3 regions of the Streptomyces sp. NBC_01294 genome follow, and region 2 is predicted to be linked to each of the others. Evidence: predicted binding sites of a transcription regulator. Region 2 holds the regulator's gene; each other region holds the start of a gene.

Region 1 (4,861 bases), 1.1 Mb from region 2:
AGTTCGTCGACCAGCGGGACGGGCAGTCCCTCGATCAGCTCATGCCGGATCACCTCGACGATCGCGCCGACCGTCTCCTCCTCGTCCAGTGCGGGCAGCACCACGCTGACCGTGGTCCCGGCCGCCCGTTTCCGGTCGAGCAGCTGGTCGAGCGGTCGGTCGGCGGCTGACCAGGAGCGGTCTGCCAGCCAGCGCTCCACCTCTTCCAGCACCCTCAGCACTCCCTGCGTGTCGGCAATATCTGCCGTTATCTGATCCATCTCGCGGTTCGGACGCCTGTCTCAGCCGCCCGGGCCTTCGGTTACAGTCTTGAACAACGCGAAGGACCACCGCATGCCGGGGGTCCCCGCGTACAAACGCACCGGCGCGCCACAGAGCGCGTGTGCCGGTGCCATACCGCTCATCCAGAGGGGCAGAGGGACACGGCCCGTTGAAGCCCCGGCAACCCTCCAGTCGGTTCTCGCGATCGCACGTCAGCGACGTCAGCGAGGTCCCCGGCTAGGGAAGGTGCCAATTCCGTCTCATGGCGAAGTGCGCCATGGGGAAGATGAGGAGAAAGGGCCTCGCCATCATGGCTGCACAGACTGTCGCCACCTCTGTTGATCTCGGACCTGCCACCGGCCTTTCCTGTCGCGAGTGCGGTACCCGCTTCGAACTCGGTCCCATCTTCGCGTGCGCCGAGTGCTTCGGACCGCTGGAAGTCGCCTACGACCTCCCGACCGGTGACCCCGAGGCCCTGCGCGCCGCGATCGAGGCCGGCCCCAACAACATCTGGCGCTACGCGCCGCTGCTGCCCGTCCCCGCGGACGTGGCCTCCAAGCCGAGCCTGAACCCGGGCTTCACCAAGCTCGTGGACGCCGAGAACCTGGCCAAGGAGCTCGGTGTCACCGGCAAGCTCTACGTCAAGGACGACTCCGGCAACCCGACGCACTCCTTCAAGGACCGCGTCGTGGCCATCGCCGTCGAGGCCGCCCGCGCCTTCGGCTTCACCACCCTGTCCTGCTCCTCCACCGGCAACCTGGCCGGCGCCGTCGGCGCCGCGGCCGCCCGGGCCGGCTTCCGCTCCTGCGTGTTCATCCCGCACGACCTGGAGCAGGGCAAGGTCGTCATGGCCGGTGTGTACGGCGGTGACCTGGTCGGCATCGAGGGCAACTACGACGACGTCAACCGCTTCTGCTCCGAGCTCATCGGCGACCCGCTGGGCGAGGGCTGGGGCTTCGTCAACGTCAACCTGCGCCCGTACTACGGCGAGGGCTCCAAGACCCTGGCGTACGAGATCTGCGAGCAGCTCGGCTGGCAGCTGCCCGACCAGATCGTGATCCCGATCGCGTCCGGCTCGCAGCTGACGAAGATCGACAAGGGTCTGCAGGAGCTCGTCAAGCTCGGGCTCGTCGAGGACAAGCCGTACAAGATCTTCGGCGCCCAGGCCGAGGGCTGCTCCCCGGTGTCGACCGCCTTCAAGGCCGGTCACGAGGTGGTCCGCCCGCAGAAGCCGAACACCATCGCCAAGTCCCTCGCGATCGGCAACCCGGCGGACGGCCCGTACGTCCTGGACATCGCGCGGCGCACCGGCGGCTTCGTCGACGACGTCACCGACGAGCAGGTCGTCGAGGCCATCAAGATCCTCGCGCAGACCGAGGGCATCTTCGCCGAGACCGCGGGCGGCGTGACCGTCGGCGTGACGAAGAAGCTCATCGAGAACGGGCAGCTCGACCCGACGCTGACCACCGTCATCCTCAACACCGGTGACGGCCTCAAGACCCTGGAGGCGGTGGCCGCGGACAGCGGGCAGACCGCCACCATCCGCCCGAGCCTGGACGCGTTCCGCGCCGCCGGCCTGGCCTGACCCTCCCCCCTGCTCTACCGGAAAGGCAGTAGCGCCATGAGCGTCAACGTCCGCATCCCCACCATCCTGCGCACCTACACCGGCGGTCAGGCCGAGGTCCCGGCCGAGGGCGGGACCCTCGCCGAGGTCATCGAGTCCCTGGAGAAGAGCCACCCGGGCATCGCCGCGCGCGTCCTGGACGACCAGGGCAAGCTGCGCCGCTTCGTGAACGTCTACGTGAACGACGACGACGTGCGCTTCGAGGGCGGGCTGCAGGCGGCGACGCCGGACGGCGCCGGCGTCTCGATCATCCCGGCCGTCGCGGGCGGCTGCTGATCTCCCGGGATCGCCCTGTGGGTACCCCTCGGGCACCCCTTGAGTACCTCTTGAGTACCTCTTGAGTGCTTCTTGCTCACCTATCAGGTGACACGCGCAAACCGAAATTGCCCCCTCCGCTATAAGCGGAGGGGGCAATTCTGGTTGATTGGGCGCGGTAGGGTTGGGGAAGTCCCCTCCGCTGTTCTTGCCCGCCGCATATGAACGGGCCGCCTGAGGGTCGACATCGGGTCAATGTGCAAGCGCGGTATGGGGCTTTGGCGAGATATGTCAGGCCCGAGTTGCCCTGCCATATGCCAAATTTTCACTCTATTTCAATGTTTCTCGGTGTCCAGATTTCTCGTCGGATTGACCTGTTGCAGACAGCACTCGCGCAGATACATTCAGCCTCGGTCGACGCGTTCCGACGCAAGTTCTGACCCGGGAACGCGAAGTGCGTTCCCGCGCAAGGGCCAGTAATAGGGGAGTTAGGCATGGCTCAGGGCACCGTCAAGTGGTTCAACGCGGAGAAGGGCTACGGCTTCATCGCGGTCGACGGTGGTGCGGATGTGTTCGTCCACTACAGCGCCATCCAGATGGACGGGTACCGCACCCTTGAAGAGGGTCAGCGGGTCGAGTTCGAGATCTCGCAGGGCCAGAAGGGTCCGCAGGCGGACATGGTCAAGCTCGCACTCGGCTAGTCCTGGAGCGATCGACCACCGACGCGACACGTACGCGCGCACCCGCGTACGCGCATACATACGAGGGGCCCGCATCCTTGAGGAGGGATGCGGGCCCCTTGGCGTTGCCCGGGAGTCCCGGGGTGTTGCCCCAAGCCGCTTGCACTCGAGGGTGCCGAGTGCTAATCATTGGCGTTAGCACTCTCCGGGTGAGAGTGCTACCAAACGAGGACCGGGTCGGTGAGGCCCGCAGGGTCCGGCGGGAAGGAACCGCCGGGCACTCAGGCCGTCCGTCGCGGGCGCGGGCGCGGTCCGGGAGCAATCCACCGCTGTCCGGGAGGACCACTTCAGATGGCCAAGATCATTGCGTTCAACGAGGAGGCCCGGCGCGGTCTCGAGCGAGGCATGAACCAGCTCGCCGACGCCGTCAAGGTCACCCTTGGCCCCAAGGGTCGCAACGTCGTCCTTGAGAAGAAGTGGGGCGCCCCCACGATCACCAACGATGGTGTCTCCATCGCCAAGGAGATCGAGCTCGAGGACCCGTACGAGAAGATCGGCGCCGAGCTGGTCAAGGAAGTCGCCAAGAAGACGGACGACGTCGCGGGCGACGGTACGACCACCGCCACCGTCCTGGCCCAGGCGCTCGTCCGCGAGGGCCTGCGCAACGTTGCCGCCGGCGCCAACCCGATGGCCCTCAAGCGTGGTATCGAGAAGGCCGTCGAGGCCGTCTCCGCCGCCCTGCTCGCCCAGGCCAAGGATGTCGAGACCAAGGAGCAGATCGCTTCGACGGCCTCCATCTCCGCCGCCGACACCCAGATCGGCGAGCTCATCGCCGAGGCCATGGACAAGGTCGGCAAGGAAGGCGTCATCACCGTCGAGGAGTCCCAGACCTTCGGGCTGGAGCTTGAGCTCACCGAGGGCATGCGCTTCGACAAGGGCTACATCTCGGCGTACTTCGCCACCGACATGGAGCGCATGGAGTCGTCCCTCGACGACCCGTACATCCTGATCGTCAACTCCAAGATCGGCTCGGTCAAGGACCTGCTGCCGCTCCTGGAGAAGGTCATGCAGTCCGGCAAGCCGCTGCTGATCATCGCCGAGGACGTCGAGGGCGAGGCGCTCTCCACCCTCGTCGTCAACAAGATCCGCGGCACCTTCAAGTCCGTCGCCGTCAAGGCCCCGGGCTTCGGCGACCGCCGCAAGGCCATGCTCGGTGACATCGCCATCCTCACGGGCGGCACGGTCATCTCCGAGGAGGTCGGCCTCAAGCTGGAGAACGCCGGTCTCGACCTGCTCGGCCGCGCCCGCAAGGTCGTCATCACCAAGGACGAGACCACCATCGTCGACGGTGCCGGTGACAGCGACCAGGTCGCCGGTCGCGTGAACCAGATCCGCGCCGAGATCGAGAACTCCGACTCGGACTACGACCGCGAGAAGCTCCAGGAGCGCCTCGCGAAGCTGGCCGGCGGCGTGGCCGTCATCAAGGCCGGCGCCGCGACCGAGGTCGAGCTCAAGGAGCGCAAGCACCGCATCGAGGACGCCGTTCGCAACGCGAAGGCGGCCGTCGAGGAGGGCATCGTCGCCGGTGGTGGCGTGGCCCTGCTGCAGGCCTCCGCGGTCTTCGACAAGCTGGAGCTCGAGGGTGACGAGGCGACCGGCGCCAACGCCGTGAAGCTCGCGCTGGAGGCCCCGCTCAAGCAGATCGCCGTCAACGGTGGTCTCGAGGGTGGCGTCGTCGTCGAGAAGGTGCGCAACCTGCCGATCGGTCACGGCCTGAACGCCGCGACCGGCGAGTACGTCGACATGATCGCCGAGGGCATCATCGACCCGGCGAAGGTCACGCGCTCCGCGCTGCAGAACGCCGCGTCGATCGCCGCGCTGTTCCTGACGACCGAGGCCGTCATCGCGGACAAGCCCGAGAAGGCCGGCGCCGGCGCCCCGGGCGGCATGCCGGGCGGTGACATGGACTTCTGATCGACCCGGGCTCCGGCCACTGGTTGATCGGCTGTTCTCGAACGAGGGCGGCACCCCGACTGGGGTG
Region 2 (4,861 bases):
TCAGCCGCTTCACGGACACCGCGTGCCGGCCCTCCGGGCCGTCCAGGACGAACTCCGCTCCCGCGGGGACCTCTTCGACCACGAACACCGGGGCCGTCATGACGCACTCCTCATCTGCCTTGCCTTCAACGTGCTCTGTGCCTCGGCCAGTTCGGCCGCCAGCACCTCCACCAGCTCCCCCGCCGGCAGCGCACGCGCGAGCCGGTGCCCCTGCCCCGCCCACAGGGCCATGCCCTGCGGGTCCCCGGCCGCGGCGGCCGCCTTGCGCAGCCCCGAGGTCAGGTGGTGGACCTGCGGGTACGCGGCCGGGGCGTACGGCCCGTGCTCCCGCATGAAGCGGTTCACCAGCCCCCGCGCCGGCCGCCCGGAAAAGGCCCGGGTCAGTTCCGTGCGGACGAACAGCGGGTCCGTCAGCGCCTTCTTGTGCACCGGGTGCGCGCCCGACTCCGGGCAGGCCAGGAAGGCCGTCCCGAGCTGCGCCGCCTCGGCGCCCGCCGCCAGCAGCGCCGCGATCTGCGAGCCCCGCATGAGGCCGCCCGCCGCGATGATCGGGAGCGCCACCGCCTCCCGTACCTGGGCCACCAGCGCGAGGAGCCCCACGCCCGCCGTGCCGTCGGCCTGGGGGTCGTCCCGGTGGGTGCCCTGGTGGCCGCCGGCCTCGACGCCCTGGACGCAGACGGCGTCGGCGCCCGCCTGCTGGGCGGACCAGGCCTCCTCGACGGAGGTGACCGTGACGACGGTGTACGTACCGGCCTTGCGCAGGGCCGCGAGGGCCGCGGAGGAGGGGCAGCCGAAGGTGAACGAGACGACCGGGACCGGGTCTTCGAGGAGGATGGCGAGCTTGGCGTCGTAGCCGTCGTCGCTGGTGCCGATGATGTCCTCCTCGGCGAGCGAGATCTCGTACCAGCTGGCCTCGCCGGCGAGCTGCCCGCGGTACGCCTCCACGGCGGCCGGGTCGACGTAGCCGGTCTGCGGCATGAAGAGGTTGACCCCGAAGCGGCGCCGGGTGAGCGCGCGCACCTGCTTGATCTCCTGGTACATCCCGTCGGCGGTCTTGTAGCCGCCCGCCAGGAAGCCCAGTCCGCCCGCCTCGCACACGGCGGCGGCGAGCGGCGGACAGGAGGCGCCGCCCGCCATGGGAGCCTGCACGATCGGGTACGGGGAGGGACCGTTCGGCGCGGAGGACATGGACTGCATCGTGCCACGTCCCAAGCGGGGGGCCGAATCATGGCATTCGCCTGGCATAGTCCGCTTCTCGGCCGGCCTTCGGCCCGCGCCCGGCTCATGCGACGAGCCCGGCCGGGGAATCCCCTGGCCGGGCTCGTGCGGGTGGTCGCCGGTCGGTCAGCGACCGTTGAACGCGTCCTTCAGACGGCTGAACAACCCCTGCTGACCCGGCGCGAACTGGCCCATCGGCCGCTCCTCGCCGCGCAGCTTCGCCAGCTGGCGCAGCAGGTCCTCCTGCTGCGCGTCCAGCTTGCCCGGGGTGGTGACCTCGACGTGCACGATCAGGTCGCCGCGCCCGCCGCCGCGCAGGTGCGTGACGCCGCGCCCGTGCAGCGGAATCGCCTGGCCGGACCCGGTGCCGGGCCGGATGTCGATCTCCTCCAGGCCGTCCAGCGTCTCCAGCGGGCACTTGGTGCCCAGCGCGGCCGCCGTCATCGGGATGGTGACCGTGCAGTGCAGGTCGTCACCCCGCCGCTGGAAGGTCGGGTGCGCCAGCTCGTGGATCTCCACGTACAGGTCGCCGGCGGGGCCGCCGCCGGGGCCGACCTCGCCCTCGCCCGCGAGCTGGATCCGGGTGCCGTTCTCGACACCGGCCGGGATCTTGACCGTGAGGCTGCGACGGGAGCGGACCCGGCCGTCGCCCGCGCACTCGGGGCACGGGGTCGGGACCACGGTGCCGAAGCCCTGGCACTGCGGGCAGGGGCGCGAGGTCATGACCTGGCCCAGGAAGGACCGGGTGACCTGCGAGACCTCACCGCGGCCACGGCACATGTCACACGTCTGCGCCGAGGTGCCGGGGGCGGCACCCTCGCCGGAGCAGGTGGTGCAGACGACGGCCGTGTCGACCTGGATGTCCTTGGTCGTCCCGAAGGCCGCCTCGTCCAGTTCCAGGTCGAGGCGGATCATGGCGTCCTGGCCGCGGCGGGTCCGCGAGCGCGGGCCGCGCTGCGAGGCCTGGCCGAAGAAGGCGTCCATGATGTCGGAGAAGTTGCCGAAGCCGCCCGCCCCGAATCCGCCCGCGCCGCCGCCACCGCCGGACGAGGACAGCGGGTCGCCGCCGAGGTCGTAGACCTGCTTCTTCTGCGGGTCCGAGAGCACCTCGTAAGCCGCGTTGATCTCCTTGAAGCGCTCCTGCGTCTTCGGGTCCGGATTCACATCCGGGTGGAGTTCACGCGCGAGGCGACGGAAGGCCTTCTTGATCTCGTCCTGCGATGCGTCGCGGCGCACGCCGAGAACGGCGTAGTAGTCCGTGGCCACTTACGACTCCGCCAGGATCTGTCCGACGTAACGTGCCACTGCGCGTACCGCTCCCATCGTTCCGGGGTAATCCATGCGGGTCGGTCCGACCACGCCGAGCTTGGCGACGGTTTCGCCGCCCGAACCGTAACCGACCGAGACGACGGACGTGGAGTTCAGTCCCTCGTAGGCATTCTCATGCCCGATCCGTACGGCCATTCCCGACTCGTTGGCCTCGCCCAGCAGCTTGAGGAGCACGACCTGCTCCTCGAGTGCTTCGAGCACCGGCCTGATCGTCAGGGGAAAATCGTGTCCGAAGCGGGTGAGATTGGCGGTGCCGCCGATCATCAGCCGCTCTTCGGCTTCCTCGACCAGGGTTTCGAGGAGCGTCGAGAGCACCGTGGAGACGGTGCCGCGGTCCTCGGCCTCGAAGGATTCGGGCAGGTCCTGGACGAGCGGGGGTACATCGGTGAAGCGCCGGCCGACGACCCGGCTGTTGAGCCGGGCCCGCAGGTCGGCCAGCGAGGTCTCGCCGAAGGGACCCGGGCAGTCGATGAGCCGCTGCTCGACGCGTCCGGTGTCCGTGATCAGTACGAGCATCAGGCGCGCGGGAGCGAGCGAGAGCAGCTCCACGTGCCGGACGGTCGACCGGGTCAGGCTCGGGTACTGGACCACCGCGACCTGCCGGGTGAGCTGCGCGAGCAGCCGCACCGTGCGGCCGACGACGTCGTCGAGGTCGACGGCGCCGTCGAGGAAGTTCTGGATGGCCCGGCGCTCGGGCGACGACAGCGGTTTGACCCCCGCCAGCTTGTCGACGAAGAGCCGGTAGCCCTTGTCGGTGGGGATCCGGCCGGCACTGGTGTGGGGCTGGGCGATGTAGCCCTCGTCCTCCAGCACGGCCATGTCGTTGCGCACGGTGGCGGGCGAGACGCCGAGCCGGTGCCGCTCGGTGAGCGCCTTGGAACCGACCGGCTCCTCCGTCCCGACGTAGTCCTGGACGATGGCGCGCAGCACTTCGAGTCTGCGTTCGCTGAGCATCGCGCGCACACCTCCAGCTGGTCCGTTGCCGTGTTCGTTGGCACTCAGGTCGTTCGAGTGCCAGAGATCCCCCGCTCAGTGTACGGCCGGGTAGTAAGACCCTGGCAAGGGAGGCCCGCCAGGGTAGCGTCGCGGCATGGACGTGCGTTGGGAAGAGGCGGGCTGGGAACGGCTGACCGGACGGGCCGGCCGGCGGCGGCTGCCGGTGTGGGACTGCACCGTGGGGCTGGTGGTGGGCGAGGACTCGGTCCTTCTGATCGACCCCGGGTCGTGCCTGCGCGAGGGCGCCGAGGTGCGGGCCGAGGCGGAGCGGCTGACGGGCCGGCACGTGACCCATATCGCATTCACGCACGGCCATTTCGATCATGTCCTGGGCGGGGCCGCCTTCTCCGGGGCCGAGGTGTTCGGGGCGGTCGGGCTGGACTCGCTGCTGGCGGCGGAACGCGAGGAGCTGCGCGAGGACGCGGTCCGGCAGGGGCTCGCGGAGGCGGAGGCGGCGGAGGCGGTGGACCTGCTGGTGCTGCCCCGGCACGCGGTGTCGGGCGAGTGGACGCTGGAACTGGGCGGGCTGCAGGTGCTGCTGGCCAACGTGGGGCCCGGGCACAGCGGGCACGACCTGGCCGTCTTCGTACCGGGCGAGCGCGAGGTGGTCTTCTGCGGGGACCTGGTCGAGGAGTCGGGCGAGCCCATGGCGGGCCCGGACGCCATGCCCGGGCAGTGGCCCGCCGCCCTGGACCGGCTGCTGTCGCTGGGCGGTGACGACGCGCTGTACGTGCCGGGTCACGGAGCGGTGGTCCGGGCGGACTTCGTGCGTGCGCAACGCGCCACACTGGCAGCCCGTTTCGGCGTGTCGGAGGCGTGACCCGCCCGGCTCTCCTACTGTCGGCCGGATGCGCGAGTACTCCCCCGACCTGACCCCCCAGTGGAAGCGACCCAAGGCCGTGCCGGAGGTGGCGGCGGAACCCGACCTGGTGGTCGAGGTGGCGGGTACGGACTTCTGCGGCGCGGTGGTGGCCTGCGAGGCGGGCACGGTGACCCTGGAGGACCGCTTCGGCAAGCGGCGGGTGTTCCCGATGGAGCCGCGGGGGTTCCTGCTGGAGGGCGCGGTGGTCACCCTGGTCCGCCCGCCCCGGGGCCCGTCGGCGCCCGCCCGTACGGCCTCGGGGTCGATCGCCGTTCCGGGTGCCCGGGCGCGGGTGGCCCGGGCGGGGCGGATCTACGTCGAGGGCCGGCACGACGCGGAGCTGGTGGAGCGGGTCTGGGGCGACGACCTGCGCATCGAGGGCGTGGTGGTGGAGTACCTGGAGGGCATCGACGACCTCCCGGCCGTCGTGGCGGAGTTCGCGCCGGCCCCCGACGC
Region 3 (4,861 bases), 2.3 Mb from region 2:
ACGGCCTGGCTCCAGACCTACCCCAACGAAGAAGCCGGCGTTGATGAGACGTGGATCCGCGAGCAGCGAGGGTCCGCGGTCACCACCGAGGGCATTGCGCAGCGGCGAGAGTTCATTGACGAGGTCGCACGCCACCCTGAACGGCTCTTCTGCCGTGTCGTCCGATCCGGGGCTGAGATCACTGGTGTCCTCTGTGGCCGCCGAGACGAACCAGTGACCCTCGGACCGATGTACCTGCTGAACGAAGCCCAAGGCCAGGGCATCGGCGGTCAGCTGATGGGTGAGTTCTTCCTATGGGCGGACGGAGCTCCCGTGCACCTGTGGGTGACTGAGTACAACGGGAGAGCGATCCGGTTTTACGAGCGCCACAGGTTCCAGCTCACGGGTGAGCGTGAGTTGTGGCGAGGCAGGTTGCCCAACGTGCGTATGGCGCGCGATCTCGTGCCGCATCTTGGGACCGCATGAGACGCGGGCGATACGCAGGGTGATCGACCACAGAACTTGAGCCAGAACCGGAATTCGTGAACAGAATCAGTCTCGGCTGGTCAGGCGCGTCAGATCGCTACGTGCTCCCCCATGAGGGCGTCCGACGGCCGCTTGGGGGAGGGAAAGCGCCGGACAACGGCTATTCCGATGTGTACCCGGGTCTGGCGGCGTGGAGGGTCAAAGAGACCGATAGATTGCAACAATTGCCCCGATCTGGACGTCCGTTTGTGATGCCACCTCCGCCCTGACCGGGGTACACCTCGGCTGAGCCGAGCGTCCGCCCCCTCATCAGCCCCAGACGGCCGTCAGCCGCCCTCTTCGGGGAGCATGTAGCGATCTGTGGCGGCCTATGTCCGGCCACAGACGGCCTGCAGCCGCCATCGGCGAGAAGCGCGTAGCGATTTGGTGCGCTACCCCCGACTTGCCCGGGGGGCGCTGATCGGCCCGTCCCTGAATTTGCAATGGCCGGCCCGTTCCTTTGGGGGGTTCCCGTCGGTCTTCGGATTTCCGTGGCGGGTCGGTCGGTCAAGGGTGGCCGAAGGCCATCGCGCAGCGACGCGACGAAGGAGCGCCCTTGAGGGACCGGCCCGACACGGAGAGACGATGAGACTGACGGGAAACCCCCAAACCATCCCTGATGCTGGGTGAGGGGATCAGGCCTCCCAAAGCCCCTCCCGCACGACCCCGCCCCGCCCCTCCCGCACGACCCCGCCCCGCCCCTCCCGCACGACCCCGCCCCGCCCCTCCCGCACGACCCCGCCCCGCCCCTCCCGCCCCTCCCGCCCCGCCCCGCCCCGCCCCGCCCCGCCCGCCCCCTACACCCGTACCGCCGGCGTGATCGTGGTTTCTGCTGGGCCGTGGGTGTCCGCCTCGCGTTGGCGTTCCGCGCTGTCGCTGATGCGCAGGAGGAGGGCGATCATGATCCAGTTGGCCAGGAGGGACGAGCCGCCCTTGGCCAGGAAGGGCAGGGCCTTGCCCGTCAGGGGGATCAGGCCCGTGACGCCGCCCGCGACCACGAAGACCTGCAGGGCCAGCGCCGCGGCCAGGCCCACCGCGAGCAGTTTGCCGAAGGGGTCGCGGGCGCCGAGCGCCATCCGCAGCCCCCGCTGCACGAGGAGCGCGTACAGGATCAGGACCGCCATGACCCCGGCCAGGCCGAGCTCCTCGCCCACCGTCGTGAGGATGAAGTCGCTGCGGCCGGCGAACTTGATCAGCTCCGGGTGGCCCATGCCGAGGCCGGTGCCGGACATGCCGCCCGTGCCGAAGCTGAACAGGGCCTGCGCCGACTGGTCCGAGGTGACGCCCGGGGGCGGGGTCGGCCAGTAGACGGAGAGCGGGTCGAGCCAGGCCGCCACGCGCGCCTTGACGTGCGGCTCCGTCGAGCCGACCACGAAGGCGCCGGCCGCGGCCATGAGCAGGCCGCAGATGATCCAGCTGGTGCGCTCGGTGGCGACGTACAGCATCACCACGAACACGCCGAAGAAGATCAGCGAGGTGCCGAGGTCGCGTTCGAAGACCAGCACCAGCATCGAGACGATCCACACCGTGATGATGGGGCCGAGCTGGCGCATCGGGGGCAGCCGCATGCCGAGGAACTTCCGGCCCGTCAGCGCGAGCGAGTCGCGGTGGATGACCAGGTAGCCGGCGAAGAAGATCGCGATCATGATCTTCACGAACTCGCCGGGCTGTACCGAGAAGCCGAAGAGGATGATCCACCGCTTGGCGCCGTACGTGTCCGCGCCGAAGAACGCCGGCGCGATCAGCAGCACCAGGGCGACGGCCATCGTGATGTAGATGAACCGTTGCAGCAGCCGGTGGTCGCGCAGCAGGGCCACCACCGCGATGCAGGCGCCGACGCCGACCACCGTCCACATCAGCTGGCCCGGGGCGTTCGCGTCCGAGTTCCACCGCTCGATGTAGCCCTGGTCGAGGCGGTGGATCAGTACCAGCCCCAGCCCGGTCAGCAGCATGGCGAGCGGGAAGACCAGCGGATCCGCGTAGGCCGCGAAGCGGCGCACGCCCAAGTGCCCCACCAGCGAGAGCAGGGTCATGCTGATGGTGAAGCCGGCGAGGTTGGGCGGCAGTCGGTCGTTCATGGCGAGGCCCGCGGCGGCGTGGCCGAAGACGGCGATGACGATGACGAAGACCAGGAGCAGCGCCTCGGTCCGCCGGCGGGCGCCCGCCGACGTCAGGGGCTTCAGCCCACGCACGGGATGCCGCCACCGTCCTTGGGGGTGCACGGGGAAGGCGAAGAGGGTGGGGAGGGCTGCGGAGGTGACGCCTCACCTGACGGCTCACGTGACGGCTCACGTGAAGCCTGGTGTGTCGCCGGAGGTGCGGACGCGGCGCCCCGTGTGCCCGACGTGCCCGGTGCGTCCGGGGTAGCGGAGGCTTTGAGTCCGATCTGCTCGGCAATGAGGCGCTTTATCTTCATATCATCAACGACGTTGAGGTCCTCCCCATGGTTCCTTCCGGAGCTCGGCGAGGTCGGTCGCGCGGCGCCTCCGGCGGCCGAGGAGGTCGCGTGTGAGCCCGGTCAGTGCGACGGCCGGGAACGCGAAGACGGTCAGGCCCAGGCCCATGGGGGACTCGATGCGCGGGATCGTGAACGATCCGTCAGAGGCGGTGAAGGAACCTCGGCAGATCGCCTCCCGCTCCCCGTCCGAGGACTCCTCCCAGGTGCACCGCTCCCGCCTGGAAGGTGCCCTCCACCCCCGTCGGCAGGGTCACCGGCCTCGGCGCGGCGGCCGAGAACAACCCAGGTATCGAAGGCGAGGCCGACGGCGACGGGGGCGGCGTGGTGCCGCCGCACGCCGGAGTTCGTCCTGGTCAGGTCCGGGAGAGTGCTGATCGCGAACGTCCGTGCGCCCGGGTTTTCGGGGTTTCCGGCCCGGTCCGCGCAACGCCCGGGGGTCGGGAATTGGCACTCCGCTTGACCGAGTGCTAATCGCCGGAATAGTCTCGCACCTGGCACTCACCCCTGGTGAGTGCCAACACAGCGACAGGCAGATCCGGCACCCGCGACGACGGATCGACCTGGTCGCCACCTCAGACAGTTAACCCCGGATCTCCGAAGGGGGAGGTCGGATCGTGACGACCGCCAGCTCCAAGGTTGCCATCAAGCCGCTCGAGGACCGCATTGTGGTCCAGCCGCTCGACGCCGAGCAGACCACGGCCTCTGGCCTGGTCATCCCGGACACCGCGAAGGAGAAGCCCCAGGAGGGCGTCGTCCTCGCGGTCGGTCCGGGTCGCTTCGAAGACGGCCAGCGTCTCCCGCTGGACGTCACCGTCGGCGACATCGTGCTGTACTCCAAGTACGGCGGCACCGAAGTGAAGTACAGCGGCGAGGAGTACCTCGTCCTCTCGGCTCGCGACGTGCTCGCGATCGTCGAGAAGTAATTCGCTTCCAGATTTGATTTGAGCTGCGCCCCTGGTCACCCTGCTGATGCCGGGCGGCGAGGGGCGTAGTTCGTTCTAGGCGGTGGAGGTCGCGGTGAGCGGCCGAGGATCGCAACGAGAGGACTGAACCGCTCCCATGCCGAAGATCCTGAAGTTCGACGAGGACGCCCGTCGCGCCCTCGAGCGCGGCGTCAACAAGCTTGCCGACACGGTCAAGGTGACGATCGGCCCCAAGGGCCGCAACGTCGTCATCGACAAGAAGTTCGGCGCCCCCACCATCACCAACGACGGTGTCACCATCGCCCGCGAGGTCGAGCTGGACGACCCGTACGAGAACCTGGGCGCGCAGCTCGTGAAGGAGGTGGCGACCAAGACCAACGACATCGCGGGTGACGGCACCACCACCGCCACCGTGCTGGCCCAGGCGCTGGTCCGCGAGGGTCTGCGCAACGTCGCCGCGGGTGCTTCCCCGGCCGCCCTGAAGAAGGGCATCGACGCCGCGGTCAAGGCCGTCTCCGAGGAGCTCCTCGCGACTGCCCGTCCGATCGAGGACAAGTCCGACATCGCCGCCGTGGCCGCGCTCTCCGCGCAGGACCAGCAGGTCGGCGAGCTCATCGCCGAGGCGATGGACAAGGTCGGCAAGGACGGTGTCATCACCGTCGAGGAGTCCAACACCTTCGGCCTGGAGCTGGAGTTCACCGAGGGCATGGCCTTCGACAAGGGCTACCTCTCCCCGTACATGGTCTCCGACCAGGAGCGTATGGAGGCCGTCCTCGACGACCCGTACATCCTGATCAACCAGGGCAAGATCTCCTCCATCCAGGATCTCCTGCCCCTGCTGGAGAAGGTCATCCAGGCCGGCGGCTCCCGCCCGCTGCTGATCATCGCCGAGGACGTCGAGGGCGAGGCGCTCTCCACCCTCGTCGTCAACAAGATCCGCGGCACCTTCAACGCGGTCGCCGTCAAGGCCCCGGGC

Evidence for each region. Region 2 encodes HrcA, which represses chaperone genes, less so after heat shock. Its sites were predicted from a motif close to TTNGCACTCNGNNNNNCNGAGTGCNAA; they were not measured.
Region 1: a site for HrcA is predicted at 2,980-3,006, ahead of groL (chaperonin GroEL). Genes of this name have one in related genera too.
Region 3: a site for HrcA is predicted at 3,407-3,433, ahead of groES (co-chaperone GroES). Genes of this name have one in related genera too.

The regions. Positions count from the first base shown of each region.
Region 1 is NZ_CP108423.1:4,424,555-4,429,415, forward strand. It holds gene OG534_RS20085 (glucosyl-3-phosphoglycerate synthase) at 1-212, opposite strand, end outside; SAM riboswitch class I at 398-554, shown strand; gene thrC (threonine synthase) at 548-1,846, shown strand; gene OG534_RS20095 (MoaD/ThiS family protein) at 1,883-2,161, shown strand; gene OG534_RS20100 (cold-shock protein) at 2,635-2,841, shown strand; gene groL (chaperonin GroEL) at 3,172-4,794, shown strand.
Region 2 is NZ_CP108423.1:5,519,442-5,524,302, reverse strand. It holds gene OG534_RS24880 (16S rRNA (uracil(1498)-N(3))-methyltransferase) at 1-100, opposite strand, end outside; gene OG534_RS24875 (nitronate monooxygenase) at 97-1,188, opposite strand; gene dnaJ (molecular chaperone DnaJ) at 1,345-2,484, opposite strand; gene hrcA (heat-inducible transcriptional repressor HrcA) at 2,485-3,501, opposite strand; gene OG534_RS24860 (MBL fold metallo-hydrolase) at 3,638-4,363, shown strand; gene OG534_RS24855 (DUF3097 domain-containing protein) at 4,392-4,861, shown strand, end outside.
Region 3 is NZ_CP108423.1:3,231,861-3,236,721, reverse strand. It holds gene OG534_RS14340 (GNAT family N-acetyltransferase) at 1-465, shown strand, start outside; gene OG534_RS14335 (FtsW/RodA/SpoVE family cell cycle protein) at 1,302-2,696, opposite strand; gene groES (co-chaperone GroES) at 3,577-3,885, shown strand; gene groL (chaperonin GroEL) at 4,022-4,861, shown strand, end outside.